DNA from 2 places in the Turicibacter faecis genome. Region 2 is predicted to be linked to the other one. Evidence: a T-box and tRNA genes for the amino acid it is inferred to sense, from the RefSeq annotation. Region 2 holds a T-box; the other holds one or more tRNA genes.
The links. The T-box of region 2 lies ahead of asnS (asparagine--tRNA ligase). A T-box ahead of a tRNA ligase gene usually reads a tRNA of that ligase, here a tRNA-Asn.
Positions count from the first base shown of each region.

Region 1: it has a tRNA-Asn gene. The T-box ahead of asnS (asparagine--tRNA ligase) is inferred to sense a tRNA for this amino acid. The anticodon was not compared.

Region 1 covers NZ_AP028127.1:1,465,338-1,477,736, forward strand. Annotated here, with positions in the region: gene AACH31_RS06965 (TMEM164 family acyltransferase) at 1-397, opposite strand, end outside; gene AACH31_RS06970 (hypothetical protein) at 1,145-1,420, opposite strand; gene AACH31_RS06975 (transposase) at 1,600-1,929, opposite strand; gene AACH31_RS06980 (transposase) at 1,926-2,789, opposite strand; tRNA gene AACH31_RS06985 (tRNA-Asn) at 2,984-3,056, opposite strand; tRNA gene AACH31_RS06990 (tRNA-Cys) at 3,076-3,149, opposite strand; tRNA gene AACH31_RS06995 (tRNA-Cys) at 3,169-3,242, opposite strand; tRNA gene AACH31_RS07000 (tRNA-Cys) at 3,261-3,334, opposite strand; gene AACH31_RS07005 (SIR2 family protein) at 3,487-6,153, opposite strand; gene AACH31_RS07010 (hypothetical protein) at 6,331-6,597, shown strand; gene AACH31_RS07015 (hypothetical protein) at 6,640-7,296, opposite strand; gene AACH31_RS07020 (hypothetical protein) at 7,936-8,613, opposite strand; gene AACH31_RS07025 (transposase) at 9,005-9,334, opposite strand; gene AACH31_RS07030 (transposase) at 9,331-10,194, opposite strand; gene AACH31_RS07035 (linear amide C-N hydrolase) at 10,557-11,453, shown strand; gene AACH31_RS07040 (hypothetical protein) at 11,590-12,183, shown strand; gene AACH31_RS07045 (hypothetical protein) at 12,265-12,399, opposite strand, start outside.
Region 2 covers NZ_AP028127.1:2,402,437-2,414,835, reverse strand. Annotated here, with positions in the region: gene argS (arginine--tRNA ligase) at 1-1,305, opposite strand, end outside; gene AACH31_RS11705 (DUF1934 domain-containing protein) at 1,308-1,745, opposite strand; gene asnS (asparagine--tRNA ligase) at 1,959-3,350, opposite strand; T-box leader at 3,408-3,632, opposite strand; gene AACH31_RS11695 (transposase) at 4,267-5,130, shown strand; gene AACH31_RS11690 (transposase) at 5,127-5,456, shown strand; gene mnmE (tRNA uridine-5-carboxymethylaminomethyl(34) synthesis GTPase MnmE) at 6,091-7,449, opposite strand; gene rnpA (ribonuclease P protein component) at 7,559-7,903, opposite strand; gene rpmH (50S ribosomal protein L34) at 7,959-8,093, opposite strand; gene dnaA (chromosomal replication initiator protein DnaA) at 8,537-9,883, shown strand; gene dnaN (DNA polymerase III subunit beta) at 10,064-11,200, shown strand; gene mnmG (tRNA uridine-5-carboxymethylaminomethyl(34) synthesis enzyme MnmG) at 12,108-12,399, shown strand, end outside.

The DNA of each region.
Region 1 (12,399 bases), 940 kb from region 2:
TTGTGGGCATCAATAAAAAACTAACACCCCCAACAATCCCCCCTATTATAATAAACGACTCCCCTAACCTTTTAATAACCCCTTTCCCGTAGCCACTCATAAAAGACGCATAAATAAATAATGAACAAAAGGAAAGAGGAAGCCATGAATCGATTTCAGTATATCCATAATAAAACTTGTACCCTATTTTAACTAATTCTAACAAAGTAACAACCCAAGCAATCACGCGTGTAACTCTTATTAAATGATTTTCAGATAAATAGCGAAAGGACACGCGTAATCCGATGACCAACGCGAAAACACAGATAAATAAGGCTACTAAATGAGGAAGAGTAAACATCCCCGCCGCATCATACTCATGTAAAGGAGCAAAAATAGGAACTTGCATAAACTCCATAAAAACCCGCCTCCTTCTAATTTCAAACCATAACCTCAAAGCTAAAAAAAGTTACCCCTTAAAACTATTCGACCCATAGATTAAGACATAAATTCTTTGTGTTGTTAATGTGCATCCCCCTCCCATTTCCTAATAATTATCCGTATCAGCAGGAGGAAAGAGCATCTATCAAAAATAATATAACAAAACTCGACAAAATACTACTTATTTTAATCCCTAATCATCACGAGTAGGGATTAAAAATGAAAATAAAGTTTGAGTAGGTTGTTCAGGTGAGATGGGATTAAGAATAAATAAAAATATAGATTCCTAAAAGAATTCTCATACCATCTACTTCAATCCTCTACACTACATATAATATGTGTGCTTACCTAATTAATCTACTAAAAAGGAGAATTTTGTCGCTTAAACTTTAAATTCATACTATTCTTTACCTCTCTGAAAAATAGAAGATCTATATGGTTTATTTTTTAATACCTATCCCCTTTTCCTGACCCAATGAGAGCTCGAAAGAAATGCCTACACAAAGGGGACCTAATCCTGGCATTTGACAACTATTCGACTCTCGCCCGTCATCCTCCGTTGAAAAAAGATATTTTTAAAACCGTCTGACTTGAAATCGACAACCCCTTCCTTAAGAATCGTCATTATTAAAAAAAAAGAAGCGAATCAAAGCATACATACTAGAATCCACTTCTTTTATAGATCTTATCAAACTTCACGCCATAAGATTAAATCTAATCACCTTTAACTATTTGGACGAGCATCATATTGAGTACGCATCGTCAATATTAATTGATGATGCATCGGCGATTCAACTAAAGGCATCGCTTTACATGCTACTTTTCGAACATCCCCCTGTTCTTTGTGATGACAACAAGTCGATTTTAAATAACTTAAAAACTCCATATGAGATTTATTCTGACACAGCTGCTGATTTTTTCTAAACGTCAGCTTATTATCTCCCTCCGTTTGGTAAAAAACATCGTCATTTTCTAAAATCCCCTTTAGTTTATGAGCCATTCTATCTCTCCCCCTTTGTCCTACTAATAGCATACGCGAATCCCCTCTAAAATATACGAATCTCGCGGTGAAAATACACTAAATTTTGGTAATAACACTCCGTTATCTCTCATTTTTCTATAAACTATTAATGTGCAATTTTTAAGAAAAATTTTCCAAGGAATGAAAATACACTTACCCTATGCAATTTTCAACTCTTCAAAAATGGTTTTTAATTCCACACCTTTTTGAGCTTTATGATAAATTAATTTCACTAATTCTTGTTTTTGCTTTCGTTGACACTGGCGTAAACTGTCACCCAAACAACGATTATTTAACGTTATTCGTTTTAAATAAAGGTAAACGAATTGAATCATTAACATCAATCGTTTAATCCCTTGTAAAGTTCGAATTTGATAGTTCCCCATTCCGAAATTTTGCTTCACTTCTCGGAAGAAAATTTCAATAGGCCAACGTTTAGTATAGTGTTTAAGTAGTTGTTTGGCAGACATTTTCAAATCATGACTCATAAAACAACGTAAAGCTTTTTCTTCCAAAGGAGCCGTTTGGCGCAACTTAAAATGATTTGGACGACATGTCCCCCTCTTATTCGTCCCTTATATAGATACGTATAATAACGCTCAGATCCGACGGTCACTAAGTCGAGATCATGAAGGGATAATGTTTTCGCAAATTGTTTCAGTTGAATTCCGTTGGGACGGTAACCTTTAGGAAGAATGATTCGATTCGTTTTAATCGCTCCTAAATAATGAAACCCGACTTGCTTAGCCGTTTGAAGGAGAGCTTCACACGTATACCAACTATCCGCTAAGACATAGCCTTTATAGGGAGGTTTGGGTAATTCCATCAGAGCTCTTCGAACGAGTTCGATTTTACTCTGTTTCTCTTTTTCATAGGGAATGATTTGATAAGGAAGAATTAAATCCTCACATTGAAGCATCAAGGCGACAAATTGATGACCATAAACGTGTTGATGATGAAGATGAGAAAAGTGCCAGCTACATCCTTGAATAGGATGTGTTGCCCGTGACGAAGGTTTAGTTTTAACACAAGTCGTATCATCAACCATCACGTAAATAGGTTGTTGAGTTTGATAAGAACGCTGATAGATACAGGATAAAACATAGGTTTGAATCTGGTGACTGATCGCCTCCTCATCCCAAGGACTATCCGTTAAAAATCGTCCAAAACTTGTCCGATGACAGTGTTTAACGGCAGAGATTTTCCCCTGATAATTTTCCTGAATCATCAAGTTTAGAAACTGGTTAACATGATTAAACTGAGGTTTAGATAAGAATAAATCTAAATCAAGTTGTTTTAAAAATTTGAAAATTGAATTTGAATCTGATATAATACTATCCATGAACATTAACTTAATTCCCCCTCGTTAATTGGTTGTAGGAGACTTAATTATACAGGGATTTAAGTTAATGTTTTTTCTTTTTTTACTGGTATTTTATAGCTGGAAATTAATTGGAAGTAGTTTTGCACATTAATAGTATAAAAAAAGAATCCGTAAAAATTTCTTTCTACGGATTCCTTTTTACTCTAACGTCAAGAAAATGGAGGCATCAATCGGAGTCGAACCGATGCATTGGAAATAATATTCCCTGCCTTACCTCTTGGCTATGACGCCTATTTCTATTTTCTTTTAATGGAGGCGCCAATCGGAGTCGAACCGATGCTCAGGGAGTTGCAGTCCCACGCCTTACCTCTTGGCTATGGCGCCTGTTTCTATTTTCTTTTAATGGAGGCGCCAATCGGAGTCGAACCGATGCTCAGGGAGTTGCAGTCCCACGCCTTACCTCTTGGCTATGGCGCCTTTTCTATTTTCTTTTAATGGAGGCGCCAATCGGAGTCGAACCGATGCTCGGGGAGTTGCAGTCCCATGCCTTACCTCTTGGCTATGGCGCCTTTTCTTCATACTTCATTATATGCATTCAATCAAGAAAATGAACCATTTGTCCTATAAAATAGAAATATTTTTAGGCCTCATTAATTGAATGTCCACTCTCCCCTGTACAATAAAAACAACATAAAAAATGGAAACAGTCCCTGTTTCCATTTTAGTGATGAAGGTGTTCATAAACATCAAAGAAAAGTTTAATCCAATGCGAGGGTGCCTTCCCATCCCTAATGTTTTGAATTAACCGTCCAGTTATGTCTTTCCTATAAGGGCTCTGTGCCAATTGCCGGTGAATAGCAACAGGGAGTTCAAATAACCATTCATCTTCAATCATTAATAAGGCTCCTTCGTGGTAATGAATTAAAAAATGAGCCTTCTTATCTTGTTCCATTAACTCCTCGAATCCGTCCTCTCTTAAATACTGACATAAAATCCACTGCGCTACCGTTATTAAATCTTTTGGAGCACGTTGTAAATGATGATAAATACCGTTAGCAAACGGTTGGTAATCCATCTCAATTTGAGCCTCGATTGCCTGTTGAATCGATCTAAAATTAAAGCAAGACTGCCACCTTCTCTCTAATTCCAATACGATCTGCTCACGTACATCCGATAAGGTGATATTAAATAACATAATGAGCTCATCATCCGTTAATTGATTGAGATACATCCTTACAAGTGAAGATAACTCACCATTTGGCCCCGTTAAAAAGGAGGCTAACTTCACATATTCCACGTCCAAAAATTCATGAAGGACATGTCTCCCTACAAAGTGCCGTATTAACTGTTGCACAATCATCCCCTCAATCACCGGACACAGTTGAGTTCGTGACATTAAAAATTCAAGGCACTCCCCAATCGTAGTAGAAACCATCACTTGACTAAATAAAAAACGAACCATTCGAATCAGTTGTTCATCACCCATAGATAGTAACCCATACACCTCTAAAAGTGTTTGCCGCATTCTACCAATCCCCTGCTCGACCTCTTTTGAAAGTGCCTGATTCGTTAATAAAGAAAAAACGTGTTGACCATACCCAATTAATTCATCCACATGCTTTGTCTGTAAACGCGTGATTCCCATTCGAGCAATCAAACTTTGAAGCTCTTTACGGCTCATATAATGAATCATTAAATACAAGGTAAACGAATCAAGTTCTTGAGCACCTTGCATCAAACGCATCTCTATATATTTTTTATATAAGTAAGTCACCTCCTGACAATGATTAATGACCAACTTATTTTCATCAATAAATTCAAATAATTCTTGAATTTTAAATTGCACCTGCTCTAATTGAGAAGATCCCTTGGTCAAATCATCCGCTAAAACGAGCACCTCACTTAAATACTGATTTATAAAAGAAAAATTACTCAAATCAGCTAAAAAAACATACTTTCTCTTAAAACTAGCCGGCAAATGATAGTAGAGTAATTCCAAATTCAGCTGAGAAATCTCATCAGCCACCCCTAGACCCTCCTCCGGCGCTAAGCGCGAAACAATTAATTTCCCCACGAAATACCGATTAAACTGAGCTAAAAAATAAAGTAAATACTGTCGGCTCTTAAACGCCTCAACAGCTGTCTTCTTATATAAATCGTAAGCGTAAGACCAATTACCATGCCTAAACTGATAGTAAGCTCGATCATAGTGCTGCCAACTCCCCCCCTCGTTAACACAACATTCCGACAATATACTCGTATATGGTGGCATTAAATAATTTTTTTTATTGTTACTGAGCTCATACACCTCTCCATCCCTAGAAGACACGCGGCAAATTCCTGCTTTTTTTAATAACTCAAAAGTTTCAGCTTTGAGCTGACTTGTTTCTAACAACGTTAACTCTCCTAATTCTGAAACTTCGTCCTCAATCAATAATCTTAAATCCTTTAATCGTGCCCGTTTCAGCTCAATCAGTGGACGCAATTGATAAGCTAATTTTTCCTCCTTTAACACATGTTGATACATATTTTCTAAATTTAACGAAGAGAGTGCCTGAAAAAATGAGCGATAACGTTCTAGATACGGATACTTCTGTGCCTCTTTTAGAAGATAATTCACATCAATCACATGAATACCTTGAGATTTATAATAATCAAAACTATTATGATCAAGCATCTGTTCTAAATAAAGGAGATAAACGGGTTGAAAACTACTTCCTTGTAATTCCTTCACCCAATTTAAAATCAATTTCATATTACGGTCATTTAATGAATATCCAACAAAGAGCGTCGTATTCGATGCAATAATTGATTTGACCATCGTTTCAATGAGACGAAACTGGCGGCTATAAGACAGATAGTCGTTTTCTTTTAAAACAACATTCTGATGCCGAACATCTCCATGCATCTTAATTAAAAATTTCTTTGTTCTCGTCTGGGAAACTTCCTCATCCTTTGCAATCACATCATAAAATAAGCCTCTAGCATAAATAGCCTGTTCTAGTAAATCATCATAATTAGTAGTGATTAAATGGACCGGATTTAGTTTTAAAATCTCATCATGAATCAAATTACTTTGTAAATCCAAATCAAAAATATCCCGTAATAAATCATAATATTCTTTATGCCCGCGCAAATTATAATATTTTTGTGGAATTCGTAAATATTCATTTTGCGAGTATTTCTCTTTTTGTTCAGAAAAGGGACCGGCAAATTGGTCAATAACCTCCTTCCACGAAGGAAAATGAGAGAGCATCGACACCCCCGCCCCAACAACAACCACTAACTTGTTATCTTCTGACGCCCTTTTAATAATCCTTAAACTCTCTTGAATAAATGGTTCCATTTGTACCCCCATCCCTGTGTGTCTTCTAATCAATGCCTGCATGACGCTCATCCCAATATGTTTAACGATTCAATCGATGCCTAATCACTCACGGTTTATCTCTCCTATTTTATGAGGGATCTCCTCCTAGCATACCGTTCGTTCATCACAAACTAAATTCTTTCAATTATATTCTTTTAAAAATAGGTTAAACTAACAGTAACTATAGGAGGGATTCTTGTGAGCCTAAAAGAAACATATGATGATTTATTTTTCAAATCTTCGGAAGTCCAAAAGAATTTAGATACATTAAAACAACGAATGGAAGAACTCGATACACAAATTCAAGTGATTGAACGTAACCCTAATTTTTTAGAAACAGACGTTGAACCATTGTACGAGTTACTTTGGAAGGCGAGAATAGATTATAAAAAACAACAAACTGAATTTCATACTTTAACGCTCCAACTCCAACAGCTCAACCATATTCTTGAGGATCTCCACTAGTCCTCTCTCTTCACCATAAAAAAAGCATCCTATGATGCTTTTTTATTTCAAGTAAATCGGATGGTAAGAAGCAATATAACCACTGTCACCATTAGGTTCAAAAACGACGGTAGCTGCTCCTACCTTGTGGCAATCAACAGTCATGGACCACCCTTTATCTAAAATCAGTTGATCTCCTAACATCCTATCCTCTAATTCATATAAATCTAAATCAATCGTATAAGTCCCATCCTCATTTTGCTGACACTGATAAACCTCAGGATAAATCGCATCTTTATGAACAGGAATTTCTGGACGTGCAACATAATCCCCTAAATCAATATAGATATTATCAATGACAAGGTCTTCATTAAAATAATGATCAATTAATGACTTCATCATCTTTTTATCGAAAGCCACATACACCTCTTCATTTTTAAACATCTGTTCAACCATTGCTGGATACTCAAGTTCAAGCATATAAGAGGAAAAGTTCAAAAGTTGAAGCGTGTGTTCCTCATCCGCTTCATAATCTAAAAAGTGTGTCACCGTTAATGCGCTAAAATACTCATTTAACTCACCCACCTGTACATCAGAAAGAGGAATAACCCATTCCTCTTCGGTTTCAACAGATACTGCCTTACTGTTTCCAAAGCTCAATAAAATAACTACACATAACATCGCCAATGAAAACCAAACCATACCTAACACCTGTTTCATTAAAAATTCGCTCCTTTAATCTGTTCTCATAAAGATGATTTTGTTTATAAATGCGGATTCAACACGCTCTCAAACCCTTTGAGTTAGAGTGAGTTAAAATCATCTTCATCCATCGAGCAGATTTTTAAATTTACCTTGCTAGATAAAACCTTATGCCTGTGCAGATAAATTTTTACGATTCTTAAAACATGGATGGCGACACCGGCAACTTTCTTACCATTACCCCACCATCAGAAGGAAGCACTGGTTAAAATATAAAGACCCTTTCTAGTTGATAGATTTGATGATTAAACCTGTTGCAACGCAACCCTCTCTTCCATCATGCGACAAATTAATGATTGATATCTATTATAGTTTATTCCACAAGCCTAAAAAAGTTGACAATGTAAAAGGCTATAACTGGGATCTGTTATAGCCTTTCGTAGTGATGTGATTAATTATTTAGACATTCCCATTCACATATATATGTCCTTTAATCCCTAGATAGACCTTTAGAAGAAATAAAAGTTAAAAGTTGACCGATTTATTCACCCCTTCAATGGTTACACACCATCGATTAATAAACCCACGCCCGCATCGCCTACGATGCCCATTCCAAACAGGACCCTAGCTTCGGAAGCCCCCCTCTGTTTCTACGTTTTAGTGCATAAAAAAATGTCCAGTAGGTGATAAAGTTATCACATACTGAACATCTGCATGAAATGGCCTTGAGACCTCTAATTCAAATTTTCCATACGTTGATTCCATAGTCGTCAAGGTTGCATTTTGTGGACTCGGTGTTGAATGCACCTTAAAGGATTTAATAATGGCCTCTGTTACCTCAAGCGTGTTTGTAAAATTTCCTGTAAACGATACGGTAATCTGCAATAATCGTTGATGTGAAATCAAGAACGCACGCGTCATAACCCCCAACTGCTTTACCGACTCCCGAATAACAAGTGCTGGATGACCATCAATCACCGTCTCCTCTAACTCATCAATTCCCACCTGGTTTAATTCACGTTTTACCAACTGTTTTAAAAATTTTCGTTGATCCGATTTCGTATGAAAAGAGGCCAAATCTAATCGTCGATTACGAATCGTTACCACCAATGGAGCAAGCATATAATCCTGACATTGGCTTCCCTCATAAGCAATAAAATCATACCCGTCACGATAATGGTCCACTTTTAGATGATTAGGCACTAAAAGACTATAATTAGATGCCCCATACTCTTCTAATTGATGATAGACATACTCGCGACAAGCGTATTTTCCTAACAACTCTTCTAAATTTAACCCCTGAAGCGTTGTGCAGAATTGATGATTTAATCTCATGAATCCATTTCCCCTTTTATCAAAGATATTCGATTGTAGTCGTCTTTTTTACTACATTGTCATTGTATGGGCCAAAGTGGTTTTTTAGACATTATTTTTTTCACCCTTCACTTTAGCCTCCCTTATCTATCTCGCTTAAGACGATTAAACCCCCCACCTAAAGATATTCATTTATACAAAAAGACATTCCACTCTTCTCTTTCCACTTTTTTCATAGCATGCGAATCTGTACAAAAACACTGTAACGCTTCAACACCCCGCCGCTCTCACAAAAGAAGGGGGCACTAAAATTCAATTGAAAACGCAGTAACATGACGGTATACTAAAGGTTATCTACTATTAATGTGCAATTTTTAAGAAAAATTTTCCAAGGAATGAAAATACACTTACCCTATGCAATTTTCAACTCTTCAAAAATGGTTTTTAATTCCACACCTTTTTGAGCTTTATGATAAATTAATTTCACTAATTCTTGTTTTTGCTTTCGTTGACACTGGCGTAAACTGTCACCCAAACAACGATTATTTAACGTTATTCGTTTTAAATAAAGGTAAACGAATTGAATCATTAACATCAATCGTTTAATCCCTTGTAAAGTTCGAATTTGATAGTTCCCCATTCCGAAATTTTGCTTCACTTCTCGGAAGAAAATTTCAATAGGCCAACGTTTAGTATAGTGTTTAAGTAGTTGTTTGGCAGACATTTTCAAATCATGACTCATAAAACAACGTAAAGCTTTTTCTTCCAAAGGAGCCGTTTGGGCAGACTTAAAATGATTTGGACGACATGTCCCCCTCTTATTCGTCCCTTATATAGATACGTATAATAACGCTCAGATCCGACGGTCACTAAGTCGAGATCATGAAGGGATAATGTTTTCGCAAATTGTTTCAGTTGAATTCCGTTGGGACGGTAACCTTTAGGAAGAATGATTCGATTCGTTTTAATCGCTCCTAAATAATGAAACCCGACTTGCTTAGCCGTTTGAAGGAGAGCTTCACACGTATACCAACTATCCGCTAAGACATAGCCTTTATAGGGAGGTTTGGGTAATTCCATCAGAGCTCTTCGAACGAGTTCGATTTTACTCTGTTTCTCTTTTTCATAGGGAATGATTTGATAAGGAAGAATTAAATCCTCACATTGAAGCATCAAGGCGACAAATTGATGACCATAAACGTGTTGATGATGAAGATGAGAAAAGTGCCAGCTACATCCTTGAATAGGATGTGTTGCCCGTGACGAAGGTTTAGTTTTAACACAAGTCGTATCATCAACCATCACGTAAATAGGTTGTTGAGTTTGATAAGAACGCTGATAGATACAGGATAAAACATAGGTTTGAATCTGGTGACTGATCGCCTCCTCATCCCAAGGACTATCCGTTAAAAATCGTCCAAAACTTGTCCGATGACAGTGTTTAACGGCAGAGATTTTCCCCTGATAATTTTCCTGAATCATCAAGTTTAGAAACTGGTTAACATGATTAAACTGAGGTTTAGATAAGAATAAATCTAAATCAAGTTGTTTTAAAAATTTGAAAATTGAATTTGAATCTGATATAATACTATCCATGAACATTAACTTAATTCCCCCTCGTTAATTGGTTGTAGGAGACTTAATTATACAGGGATTTAAGTTAATGTTTTTTCTTTTTTTACTGGTATTTTATAGCTGGAAATTAATTGGAAGTAGTTTTGCACATTAATAGTTATCTATTTAAAAATAGGTTCTATTTCCAATCACTCATTAAAGAAATAGAACCCAACCATAATAAAACAGAGAAAGGATGGTGAATCCGGTTGTTCATGTGATAAAATGGCTACCTCTCTAAGAGATGGCGGGTTCGGGGGCAGCTTGTCCCATCACGCTTCATGTAAAAAGAAGTCAACTGACCTGAATCAAATGTTGTGCCTTTTATTCGATGATGACAACCTTATACGATGTGTACAGCAATCTCAATCAAGCATCAAACAGACCACGCATTTTTAGCAAGAAATTTTGACTATGATTCGACCAGTCTATTAAAGTTAGCTAAAATTCCAAGAAATTATAGCTACCCGCTTGAACCAACACTCAACACCTTTAAAACCCGATATTCGATCATTGGCATGATGCTATGGCATGAAGGAACCCATGTCCTAGTAGATGGCATGAATGAAAAGGGGCTATCAGGTGCCATTTTAAATTTACCTGACGCCTGCGTGTGGAATAAAGCCCCCATTTCCGATGGCATCAATCTCTTACCTACCGATGTCTCCTTCTATTGTTTATCGCAGTTTTCTTCTGTCACCGAATTAAAGGCGGCCATTCATCGACTCAATATTGTGGCCCCCGAGGATCATCCCTTTGCTAAAACCACTCAAATTCACTGGATGTTTTGCGATAAAACTGGTGAGTCAATCGTCGTCGAACAAACGGAATCAGGCCTATGTATTTATGATAACCCTATTGGAGTTTTAACTAATGGTCCGACCTTCGATCAACAATTAATCAACATTTCCCCCTATCTCAAAGATAGCCAAACGGCTCCTCCCCTCCCAGGAGATGATTCCTCTCCCTCACGCTTTATACGGGCGGGGTATTTAAAACGACACCTTCAATGGACTCAACAGCCGCTATCGACGGTAACTCATTGCTTTCACATTCTAGGAAATGTCGCCCTCCTTCCTGGGATTTTAAAGCAAACACAAGGAGAAGAATTTGAGACGCGTTATACAGCTTGTATGGACCTTAAACACTTGCGCTATTACCTGAAATGGTATCATCATCTAAAGACTCAAATCATTGACTTAAAACAAGAGCAGGATGAATGCAAGACGCTGACTTTTTTTGAGTAAATCAAACGGTTCCTTTGCTCCTCACTTCTTTTGTCTAGTTGTGTCATCTTTGTCCTAAAAGAGATGGCGGCGGATATACTTTAGATATATCCATGTATATCTTGCGTTCAATTATAAGAAGAGAGGATTGACCAACGTGAAAAAATTTATTGCTATTTTATCTGGATGTATCACTATTCTACTTGTTGCCTTTTTCGTATACAATCGTTTAGGAGCTCAAACGACACAAGAAGCGATGACCATTGCCGGGTTAAATACTCTTGAAGTCCTTTACGAAAAGAAAACAAACGATGGGTCGATTTTACTTTATCGGACACCTGGTGAGGAGCAGTTATCTCTCGCGTTTTTAAATCGGAATCTTTTAGGATACGAATACATTGACAGCGCGATCCAATATGAAACAACTTCACTTGAGGAGCAAGCGGGGTTAACGTATGTTTCACTAAAAAAATCTGATGCCATCCCTTATACCATTTACGCTGGTGTTACAACAAATCCTGACCTTTTCGAAGTATTAGTCACGGAGCCAACCTTCCAAATTGCTCACAGTGCTAAAGTATTCGAATCAAATATCGAAGGAACTTATATCTGGATGGCCTACTCAACCGATTTTACAGGAGAAAACTTTTCTCTTATTGGTTTAAATCAAGAGGGAGACATTATTGGAGATTTAGAAACAGTCGGAACAACCGTCACCATTCACCCTGTTGATACGGCAGAAGCAAATTAAAAACAAAAAAAAACATCTTTACGATGTTTTTTTGTTTTGCTAGGGGCAAAAAGTCGCCCCCGTCTATGTTTTTATCTCATTTTAATAAACAAAATCGGTATGCGTCCACTGACGGAAAAAATTAATATCTCGAATACTCCCATCGGAATTTAAGACGCCTAAATAAACACCGTCATTTCGTCCCACTTTGAAGATAGCATTCGCAGTTCCTTCTTT
Region 2 (12,399 bases):
TTGAGCATAGTAAACAGGATTTTCATTTGACTTTTTCGTAGCCAAATCTAAATCGAAATCCATTTGTGTTTCACCACTACGCATGACAAAGAAATAACGAACAGCATCTACTCCAACCTCATCAACAAGATCACGAATCGTAACAGCTTTTCCCGTTCGCTTAGACATTTTGAACTCTTCTCCGTCTTTAATTAAGCGAACCATCTGAATAATATCTACCTCTAATTTATCCGCCTCATATCCTAATGCCTGCATCGCAGCTTTTACGCGAGCAATATATCCATGATGGTCTGCTCCCCAAATATCTACTAACTTATCATTTCCTCTATTAAGTTTTTCGATATGATTTGCAATATCCGGTGTTAGGTAAGTATATGAGCCATCTGATTTTTTTAAAACTCTATCCTTGTCGTCTCCAAAATCAGTCGAACGGAACCAAATTGCCCCATCTTTTTCATAAATATATCCCTTTGATTGAAGAAGATCTATTGATTCTTTCACGAGGTTTTTATCGTAGATTGATTTCTCGCTCGTAAATAAATCAAATTCTACCCCAAACATATTTAAATCTTTTTTAATTTTATCTAACTCATAATCAAGCGATATTTGACGAATCAAATCATAATTTTCATCTAATTTTCCAACAAATTGCTCTTTATATTTTTCCGCCATCATTTGTCCTAACAAAATAATGTCCGGTCCATAATAACCATCTTCCGGCATTTTTGATTCATTCCCTAATGCCTCTAAATAACGAGCATAAGCCGAAACAACTAAATTATGAATTTGATTTCCCGCATCATTTACATAGTATTCACGAGTCACATCATATCCCGCTTTCGACAAAAGTCGGCAAAGAGAATCACCCAAGGCAGCTCCTCGAGCATGACCTAAATGTAGGTCGCCAGTCGGATTAGCTGAAACATACTCAACATTATATTTCAAACCTTTTCCGGAATTACTTTTACCGTAATCATCACCTAAATCAATGATGCCTTTAATAGACTTAGTAAATACCGTCTTTTTCAGGAAAAAATTGATAAAACCTGGGCCGGCAATTTCAATTTTTGCAACATCAGCTTTATTTGTATCAAAGTTTTTTACTATTTCTTCAGCTATAATACGTGGATTTTTCTTTGCACGTTTAGTTAACTGCATTGCAATATTAGTCGAATAATCCCCGTGTTTTGCATCTTTCGCATTTTCTAAAATAACATTGATATCTTCCTCACAAGAAACATAACCACACTTGATAACTGTTTCCTTAATTTCATTCTTTAAGTTTTCTTTCAGCGTTTGGATCATATCTAAGACATATCCTCCTTTTTAAAATAAATGCTCAGTTTATAATTTCCTACTCTTTCCTTTTGTACAGTTAAATCGTAGTCTAAATTTATCCGAAATTTATTTTCGCATTCCTCTAGATTATAACAATGAGTTTTTACCGTGCTAATAAGTTCACCGTAAGGCGTTTTTATATACCCATCTACATTTTTTTTTTTGGTGTATCTTTGATCTAATATTATCGTTCCATTGCGACGAATACGAATAGTGTTATCATCAAATTCTAATCTACACTTCGTAATATGGTCATCGTCAATATTTTTCTCTTCAAAGAATAAAAAGCCTATATTATTTTTTTTATAATATTTTCCTTGCGTCTCATACGAGGTCTCTGTTACCTCTAAACCTTGAGTTAATTTCATATGAAAATTAACCACACCCGTTATTTTACTCATAACCATTCTACCATCATCCATAATGTGTAATTTTATCTTTTAATTATAGCACAATTTATTTTATCCATTCTATATGATTATTGCAATAATTTTATAAATATATACGATGTCTTATTCTATTTAGAATTTTTTGGAATCAACTTTTTAAATTATATCTATAAAAAAAGACAAAAAAAACTAGGAAAATAATATCTATTTTTCTAGTTTTTTTATCATCAATTAGAATTCAGCATTTTTAGGGGTACGTGGAAAAGGAATTACGTCACGAATGTTTTCAACTCCAGTTAGATACATAACCATACGCTCAAAACCTAATCCAAATCCTGAATGAGTCACACCACCATAACGACGTAAGTCTAAATACCAATTTAAATCTTCTGTAGGAACACCTATTTCCTCCATACGTTTTTCTAAAATATCTAGACGCTCCTCTCGTTGGGATCCTCCTATTAGTTCTCCTACCCCTGGAACTAACAGGTCCATAGCTGCTACTGTTTTTTGATCATCATTAACTCTCATATAAAATGCTTTAATGTCCTTAGGATAGTCTGTTACAAATACCGGCGATTTAAAAACTTCATCAGTCAGGTATCTTTCGTGTTCAGTCGACAAGTCAATCCCCCATTCAACTTTATTTTCAAACTTTTTATTGGCAGTTAATAAAATATCGATTGCTTCTGTATAGGTAATTCGTTTAAATGTAGAATTAGCAACAGTTTGAACTCGATTTAGTACTCCCTTGCTAACATACTGATCAAAAAAGTTCATCTCTTCTGGGGCATTTTCTAGTACATAGTTAATAATATATTTAATCATTCCTTCTGCCATATCCATATCGTCTTTTAGGTCGGCAAACGCCATTTCTGGTTCAATCATCCAAAATTCTGATGCATGACGTTGGGTATTAGAATTTTCTGCACGGAAAGTCGGGCCAAATGTATAAACATCTCGTAAGGCAAGAGCGAATGCTTCCCCTTCAAGTTGTCCCGATACTGTTAAGTTAGTAGACTTAGCAAAAAAATCGTGTTTGAAATCTACGACTCCTTCCTCATTTCGAGGGATATTATCTAAGTCTAGTGTTGTAACTCGAAACATCTCTCCCGCTCCCTCAGCATCAGAACCTGTAATAATTGGGGTATGCACGTATACAAAGTTTTTTTCTTGAAAATAGCTATGTATTGCAAATGCAACTAATGAACGCACTCTAAAAACGGCAGAAAACAAATTAGTTCGGGGACGTAAATGAGCTACTTCTCTTAAGAATTCACGAGTATGTCTTTTAGGTTGAATTGGATAATCTTCCGGACAATCTCCTTTTAAGACTAATTTATGCGCTTTAATCTCGAAAGGTTGTTTAGCATTTGGCGTAGGTATAACTACCCCATATACAGTTACAGCTGAACCTACACGGATTTTTTGGATTTCTTTAAAATTATCTAAACTTTCCTCATATACAACCTGAATGGTTTCAAAAAATGATCCGTCATTAATCATTAAGAAGCCAAAAGATTTTTGAGCACGATTATTTCTAACCCATCCATTCAATTCAATAGACTGATGTTCAAATCGTTCTAAGTTTCTAAATAATTGTCGTGTTACAACTTTCTCCATCTAAAAATCCTCCTTAATTTTTTTAATTACTAAAAATAAAAAACAGTCCTCATCCAAAAAAGGGACGAATGACTGTTAATCCGCGGTACCACCCTAGTTTAAGAACATATAGTTCTTACACTTCATCCTTAACGCGGAATTTACGACTTAATCTACTTACAAACATTGTTTTCGGTAAGTTACTCCAAGGTGTTCTTCACTTCCAAATCCATTCTAGGCTCTCACCATCCCTAGATCGCTACAATTTCAATTAAAAGCTACTCTCCTTTTCAACGTAAATATTTAATTATTTAAATATTATACCCTTTGCTCTTATTAGTCAATATTTACTCATCGAATATTTATCCTATACTCCAAACACCTTCTTCGACAAAATAATAAAATTTTTGCAATAACGTGAATTATGTTAATTTATGTTTTATTTTGCAGAATTTAAATTTGATTATTTTCGCTAGTCCTTTTATTTTATTTTTTAAAATATTATTTTTTTATTATTTCACCTAAACTTCGATACAAAGAATCTGTTGTCATATGTCAAAAAATAATGCTTTTAGTCGCAAAATGCAATAATTAATAATATTTTGTTTAAATAATAAAATCAATAATAAACGTTGGGGATACAGTGGATAAGTGTACTAAAGTGTCGATTTAACGATGTTTTTGGATGTGAATAAATTGTAGACAAGTTGTTGATATATGTCGATTATTATCAACAACTATGTGAATAAGGTGTTTGTTTTTGTCGAATTATAGAGATTAAACACAAGTGATCTTAAATATTTAAAGCTATTAATGTGCAAAACTACTTCCAATTAATTTCCAGCTATAAAATACCAGTAAAAAAAGAAAAAACATTAACTTAAATCCCTGTATAATTAAGTCTCCTACAACCAATTAACGAGGGGGAATTAAGTTAATGTTCATGGATAGTATTATATCAGATTCAAATTCAATTTTCAAATTTTTAAAACAACTTGATTTAGATTTATTCTTATCTAAACCTCAGTTTAATCATGTTAACCAGTTTCTAAACTTGATGATTCAGGAAAATTATCAGGGGAAAATCTCTGCCGTTAAACACTGTCATCGGACAAGTTTTGGACGATTTTTAACGGATAGTCCTTGGGATGAGGAGGCGATCAGTCACCAGATTCAAACCTATGTTTTATCCTGTATCTATCAGCGTTCTTATCAAACTCAACAACCTATTTACGTGATGGTTGATGATACGACTTGTGTTAAAACTAAACCTTCGTCACGGGCAACACATCCTATTCAAGGATGTAGCTGGCACTTTTCTCATCTTCATCATCAACACGTTTATGGTCATCAATTTGTCGCCTTGATGCTTCAATGTGAGGATTTAATTCTTCCTTATCAAATCATTCCCTATGAAAAAGAGAAACAGAGTAAAATCGAACTCGTTCGAAGAGCTCTGATGGAATTACCCAAACCTCCCTATAAAGGCTATGTCTTAGCGGATAGTTGGTATACGTGTGAAGCTCTCCTTCAAACGGCTAAGCAAGTCGGGTTTCATTATTTAGGAGCGATTAAAACGAATCGAATCATTCTTCCTAAAGGTTACCGTCCCAACGGAATTCAACTGAAACAATTTGCGAAAACATTATCCCTTCATGATCTCGACTTAGTGACCGTCGGATCTGAGCGTTATTATACGTATCTATATAAGGGACGAATAAGAGGGGGACATGTCGTCCAAATCATTTTAAGTTGCGCCAAACGGCTCCTTTGGAAGAAAAAGCTTTACGTTGTTTTATGAGTCATGATTTGAAAATGTCTGCCAAACAACTACTTAAACACTATACTAAACGTTGGCCTATTGAAATTTTCTTCCGAGAAGTGAAGCAAAATTTCGGAATGGGGAACTATCAAATTCGAACTTTACAAGGGATTAAACGATTGATGTTAATGATTCAATTCGTTTACCTTTATTTAAAACGAATAACGTTAAATAATCGTTGTTTGGGTGACAGTTTACGCCAGTGTCAACGAAAGCAAAAACAAGAATTAGTGAAATTAATTTATCATAAAGCTCAAAAAGGTGTGGAATTAAAAACCATTTTTGAAGAGTTGAAAATTGCATAGGGTAAGTGTATTTTCATTCCTTGGAAAATTTTTCTTAAAAATTGCACATTAATAGTTTAAAGTTTAAAACTCTCGGAATTCAAGCGATATAACTCATTTTCTTACAAAATAACTGTTTTTTTCTTTTTTCGACGTTATCTCGAGATAAATAACAAGTTTCTACATAATTCGATAATATATTTTTTCTTTTTTTAATAATAATAAAAATAATATATGTGGATATTGGGGATAAACCCTAAATTTATTGATATTATCATATTTTAGATTGTAGATATCTTGTTAATAAACTGTTGATGTATTTAAAATTTATACACACATGCTGTGTATGTTTTATCGCATAATGTTTTATATTGTCGATTACTGTTCACCCTTCTAATACTTATTTAAGTGTTTCTTTTTTCTATAGGCACACTCGTTATATATAATAAAGTGCTAATACACTTAATAGATAAGAAATAAAGTATTAAATAAAATTACATTTAAAAACATCCATAACAGGCCTTATTTCTTCATCGAACCAACCTTAAAAATAACAAATAAAAGAAAAAAACGAAACTATTCTTATTCAAATAGCTTCGTTTAAAAAGTATTTTATTAAGTTTGACTTGTGTACTTATTTTAATTACATTTTGATTTATTTTCCTAAACAAAATTTACTAAATAATTCATCTAGTAATGCATCTCCAATATCTTCCCCGAGAATTTCCCCAAGAATATGCCAGGCATTTTTTATATCAATTTCAACCATATCCACAAGCATCCCTATTTTCATCGCTTCAATTGCATCTTCGAGGGAGGTAAGGGCCTGCTTTAATTTAGCGATATGACGAGCATTTGATATATAGGTCATATCCGTAGAACCTATCTCTCCTAGCTCAAACATTTCTTTAATACTATTTTCTAAAAGTTCAATACCCTCATCTAAAACCATTGAAGTTTCAATATAGTTAGGAATTTCATTACGTTCAATATTAGATTCTAAGTCTGTTTTATTCAAAATAATAATTCGTTTTTTTTCATCTGTAAGTTTTAATAACTGTCTATCTTGATCTGTTAGTGGTTCATTATTATTTAAAACGAGTAAGATTAGTTGTGCTTCACTTAATATTTTTTTCGACTTTTCTACGCCAATAGCTTCCACAATATCTGTTGTTTCCCGTATTCCAGCTGTATCAATTAAATTAAGTGTTAATCCACCAACATTTATATATCCTTCAACAGTATCCCTGGTAGTCCCAGCTATATCCGTTACAATTGCCTTTTCCTCCCGCATCAACTGATTAAGTAGACTTGATTTTCCTACGTTTGGTCGTCCAATAATTGCAGTTTTAATTCCATCTCTTAAAATTTGTCCAGTTTTAGCAGTTTCCAAAAGCTTAATCATTTTTTCCCTTATCTTCATGGAAAGAGGAAGTAGTAATTCGGAAGTCATCTCCTCTACATCATCATACTCTGGGTAATCGATATTAACCTCTATATTCGCAATAATGTTCAATATTTCCTCGCGCATTTCCTTAATTAGACGTGATATTCTACCATCTAATCCATTCAAGGCCAGAGATAATGATTGTTCACTTTTAGCATGGATGATATCCATAATAGATTCCGCTTGGGCTAAATCGATTCTACCATTTAAAAATGCCCTTTTTGTAAACTCTCCGGGATCAGCGACTCGTGCTCCGGCAACCAATAGCAATTCAAGAATTTTATTTGTTACCAATATCCCACCGTGACAATTTATTTCAACAACATCTTCGGCAGTAAAGGTGCGTGGAGCACGCATCACTGAAATTAGCACTTCATCAACCTTTTCTCCCGTTTCGGGATTGTATATAAAACCGTAGTTAATCGTGTGACTTTGAGCTTTATGTAAATCTCGCCCATTCAATAACTTATTTGTAATGGATATGGCATCCTTACCGCTGACACGAATAATAGAGATAGCTCCCTCTCCCATGGCAGTGGCAATACCTGCGATTGTATCTTGAAACATGCAAACACCTCCGAAACTAGTATAGTTAAATAATAATTTATTTTAACATTTGGGTTAGTGAAACGTCAAAATAGACCCCATTTGAGGTCTATTTTGACGTTTTTTATATTTATGACTTTGGGATCATTCCGATCTTTTTATATAGTTGCTCTAATTGGTACTTACATTCGGCATAATCTAATTCCTTTACACCTTTTCGTGCAATAACAAAATAGTCATAATCAGGGTTTATCTCATTTAGATGTTCTATAGTAATATTTCGAATGTATCGTTTGACCTTATTGCGTTCAAAGGCTTTTCCGACCTTTTTTCCCACAGAAACGGCTAACCGGGGATTAGCTATTTCCTTGTTAATACATTTATATATAATGAAATAAGAATTTGCCCTTGAACGACCACGCTTCATTACCTTTTCTATTTCGGTACTTTTTTTAATTCGATATTTTTTTTGCATTAGCTCACCCGCTATAGTTTTTTATATAGTAAAAAGACCACTTTAAAGAGTGGTCTTATGCACATAACACTTTTCTACCCTTTTTACGGCGACGCGCTAAAACATTACGTCCTCCTGGTGTTGCCATACGAGCGCGGAAACCATGAGTTTTTGCACGTTTACGTTTGTTAGGTTGCCAAGTACGTTTCATCTATAACACCTCCTAAGAGTCTTATACCATAGCATAATTCAATATTATAGTAAATATTCAAAAGAAAGTCAAACATTACTTTTTGCATAAGCACCTATATATTGTCCAGATAATAAAAATTATATACACATGTGGATATGTTAATAAACATAGATATAGTGTTAATTTTATCTCACTTTCCACAATATAATCAACATTTCGACAATTTGTTGATTATATGACATGTGGATATGAGGATAAATAATAGAAACGTTGATAATATCAATAAAATCAGAATAGTTTATCCACCTTTTGTTGTCGAAAAGTGTAGTAATATGTATTGATTTTAATAATATCCACAAGATGTTAATAAGTTTTTATTTTTTTTTATAGTTTGTGGACTTCTTTAACATTTTGTTATGCTATAATGTTGATAGAAGAGACTCTAAGATGAGGTGTACACGGTGGAAAAATATCAACGAATATGGGATGATGCTATTGATCGTTTAAAGTCAAATATTTCACAACAATCTTTTGATATGTTCTTTAGCACGCCTAAGAAGGTTTATAAAATAAAAAATAACAAAATGTACGTTATTGTTCAAAACAATCACGAACAATTTATGCTAGATAAATTTTATTTAAAAGAAGTTGTAGAGATGATAGCAGAGGTATCTGGTTTAAATTATGATGTTAAATTTATTACTGCCGATTATGTGAAAAATGATCAACAGGCATTTGATTTAACGAAGCCAGATCCTAATTTGCCAAAATATTATCGAGGTAATTTAAATACAACATACACTTTTGATCGTTTTGTTGCTGGAAAAAGCAATCGACTCGCGTACATGATTGCTCTTCAAGTGGCTGAACGACCAGGGGAAGTTGCGAATCCTTTATATATATTTGGTGGTGTTGGACTAGGAAAAACCCATTTAATGCAAGCGATAGGAAATTTCATTTTAGATGATAATCCTTCGTCGAGAATTTTATACTGTACCTCTGAAAAGTTTATTGACGATTACCGTCATGCAACATTAGATAATAATTTTGAATCTTTTAAAGAAAAATATCGAAATATCGACGTTCTTTTAATAGACGACATACAGTTTTTGTCCAAAAAAGAACAAACTCAAACAGAATTCTTCAATACATTTAATGAATTGTATAATAGTAATAAGCAAATTGTTATTACATCGGATCGTCCGGCATCAGATTTGAAGGATATTATGGATCGTTTAACTTCGAGGTTTGAGTGGGGATTACAAGCAGATATTCAAATTCCGGATACCCAAACACGTATAGAAATTATGAAAAAAAAATTGGCCGGGGAGAATATTAATTTAGAGGAATTTCCTGAAGAGGTGTTAGAGTTTATCGCAAGTAAATTTAACAGTAATGTGCGTACATTAGAAGGAGCTTTAAAAAGATTAATTTTTTATGCGACAATTAATAACTCAGATTTCACTATTGAATTAGCTAATGAAGCATTAAGAGATTTATTTAGGGCTGAGCAAAAAAAATCAAAAGTTGATGTAAATAACATTATTAAAGAGGTTGGGGCTTATTACGACGTATCTGTTGCGGATATTTTATCTAAAAAACGTAAAAAAAATATTGCTTATGCAAGACAAGTGGCCATGTTTTTAACTCGGGAATTAACGGGTAGTTCATTTCCTAAAATTGGTGAAGCATTTAGCGGGCGGGATCATACAACGATTATGCATGGATGCGAAAAAATAGAAAAAGAGTTAAAGGATAATACGGATTTAAAGAAGGCTATTAGTGACTTAAAACAAACATTATCATAAGTTATACACATGGGTTTGAAGATGAAGGGCTAATTTATCAACATAATATCAACATATTACACACAGGGTGCCGATACTGTTATTATTTGGTTTGATAGCCTTATCCCCTATATCCACAAATTTTATTACTAAAAAGATTATTAAACAGCAATAATATATAACTATATAGGAGTGATTCAGATGAAAATTAAGATTGATCGTCATTTATTGTTAACCCAACTGTCTTATATTAGTAAGGCGATTCCATCAAAAACGCCTCTTCCTGCATTGATGGGAATCAAATTTGTTGTTTCTGAAGAAGGATTATATCTAACTACGAGTGATTCAGATATTACAATTAATACGTTTTTACCGTTAGAGGTTAATGATACACAAGTAATACAGATTGACTCGATTGGATCAATTATTATCCCAGGAAAATATTTTATTGAAATTATAAAGAAATTAAATGGGGATATCATAGAAATTAGCACCTTTGAGGGACATTATGTCATTATTAAATGTGGACGTAGTGAGTATACCTTAAATGGATTAGATGTTTCGGAATATCCGAACATTGAACTGATTAAACATGATAACCCGATTCATTTAGAAAAACAATTGTTAAAAACGATTATAAGACAGACAGTTTTTTCAACTGCACATATTGAAAACAGGCCGGTTTTAACTGGGGTGAACTTCAGGTATGATGCTGATGAACTGATGTGTATTGCAACAGATAGTTACCGCTTATCAAAAAAAGTAATTCCACTAAATAAGCTGCATGAACCTTTTAATATTGTTATTCCAGGACGTAGTTTAATTGAATTATCAAAAATTTTAGATGATTCGCATGATGCAATTGACGTATACTTAGCACATAACCAGGTACTTTTCCAGATTGGAAATATTTCTTTTCAATCAAGATTGCTAGATGGAGAATATCCAGAAACTAAAGATTTTGTTCCTACAACATTTGGGATTGAGATTAAGGCTAATTATCATGAATTATATGAGGCTTTTGACCGTGCTGCCTTGATTGCCCGTGATCAAGAATCGAAGGTTGTCAAATTAAATATTTTACCTAATGAAAATAAAATGCTAATTACAGCTAACTATCCGGCAATTGGAAAGGTTGAGGAAGAGGTCCAAGTGGAAATGATTTCAGGAGGAGAATTAAGAATTGCTTGTAGTGCTTTATTCATCTTGGATGCTCTTAAAGCAATCAATAAATCAAGCGTAATTATGAGTTTTAACGGAGATATGTATCCATTTATTCTTCGAGATCAGTACGATGAGACGACAATTCAACTTATTGTTCCAATTCGAACAGAATAAAAAAAGAGCCAATTGGCTCTTTTTTTTATAAAAATAATGAATAATAAAAATAAAAATCATCAATAATAAAACGAATTGATAAAAACAAGCTTGTAGGGGAAGTTATTGTTACGGGTAAATCTGCCGTTAGTAAAAATATATCGTTTGGGTTTACGTAACAATCGTATTGTAAAATAAAGTTGGTGATTTAATAAACGGAGAAATAATAACTTATCCACATTTTTGATTTGTGGATAAATGAGGGGGTTAGCTTTATAATTACATAAAATTGATGATTATCGTTGTTGTGAGATCAAAAAAATTAAAATAATTGAATGCACCATGAAATATAATCAGTTCATAAATAAGTATAAGTATCTTTCATTTCTTCCGTCTTCATCTAATTTTAAAAAAGATTAATTTCATTTATACCTCCCTCGAAAAGAGGCAACAGTCTTGTTTGGATTTAAAAAGGATCGATTTTGGATGATATTTATATGAATGTTAAATAGAAGTTTGAGTGGTTTTTCTAGGTAAATCTGCGGTGTGAGTTATGTACTATATTGAGAGGATTATGGACAATCTTCATAAAATATGAGTAATCACTCTTTTTATCTCATATAAAAAATGTTTAATTAATAAAAAATGTCGTTTTATTAAGGGGGATGTTTTTGATATAAAATATAGATATTTATATTATGCAGGGGTGAACATAAAAAAACAATTATTTTATACTGAAATTCATTAAACTCAATTCTTAAGTAATTTATTTTTTGAAATAAAATGTTGTATTTCGTTGAAAAAAAGGGATAAAAAGCCGCCTATGTAGGGGATATATTCTTTTTTCTTGTTTATTGTCGACATTTAGAGGTAAAATGAAATAGTTACGTTGAATGAAAAAATATCTTTGTATAAGGAGTTGAAGTTGATGATATATGATGTAATCGTTGTCGGTGGAGGACATGCTGGTATTGAAGCAGCATTGGCACCATCGCGGATGGGGTGTAAAACCTTGATGATAACAGGAGATATTAGTCGCATTGGTCATATGCCTTGTAACCCAGCTATTGGGGGACCGGCAAAAGGAATTGTTGTTCGCGAAATCGATGCCCTGGGCGGTGAAATGGGGGTTAATACGGATAAAACACATATTCAGATGAGAATGTTGAATACAGGCAAGGGTCCGGCCGTTCGCGCACTAAGGGCACAGGCAGACAAAG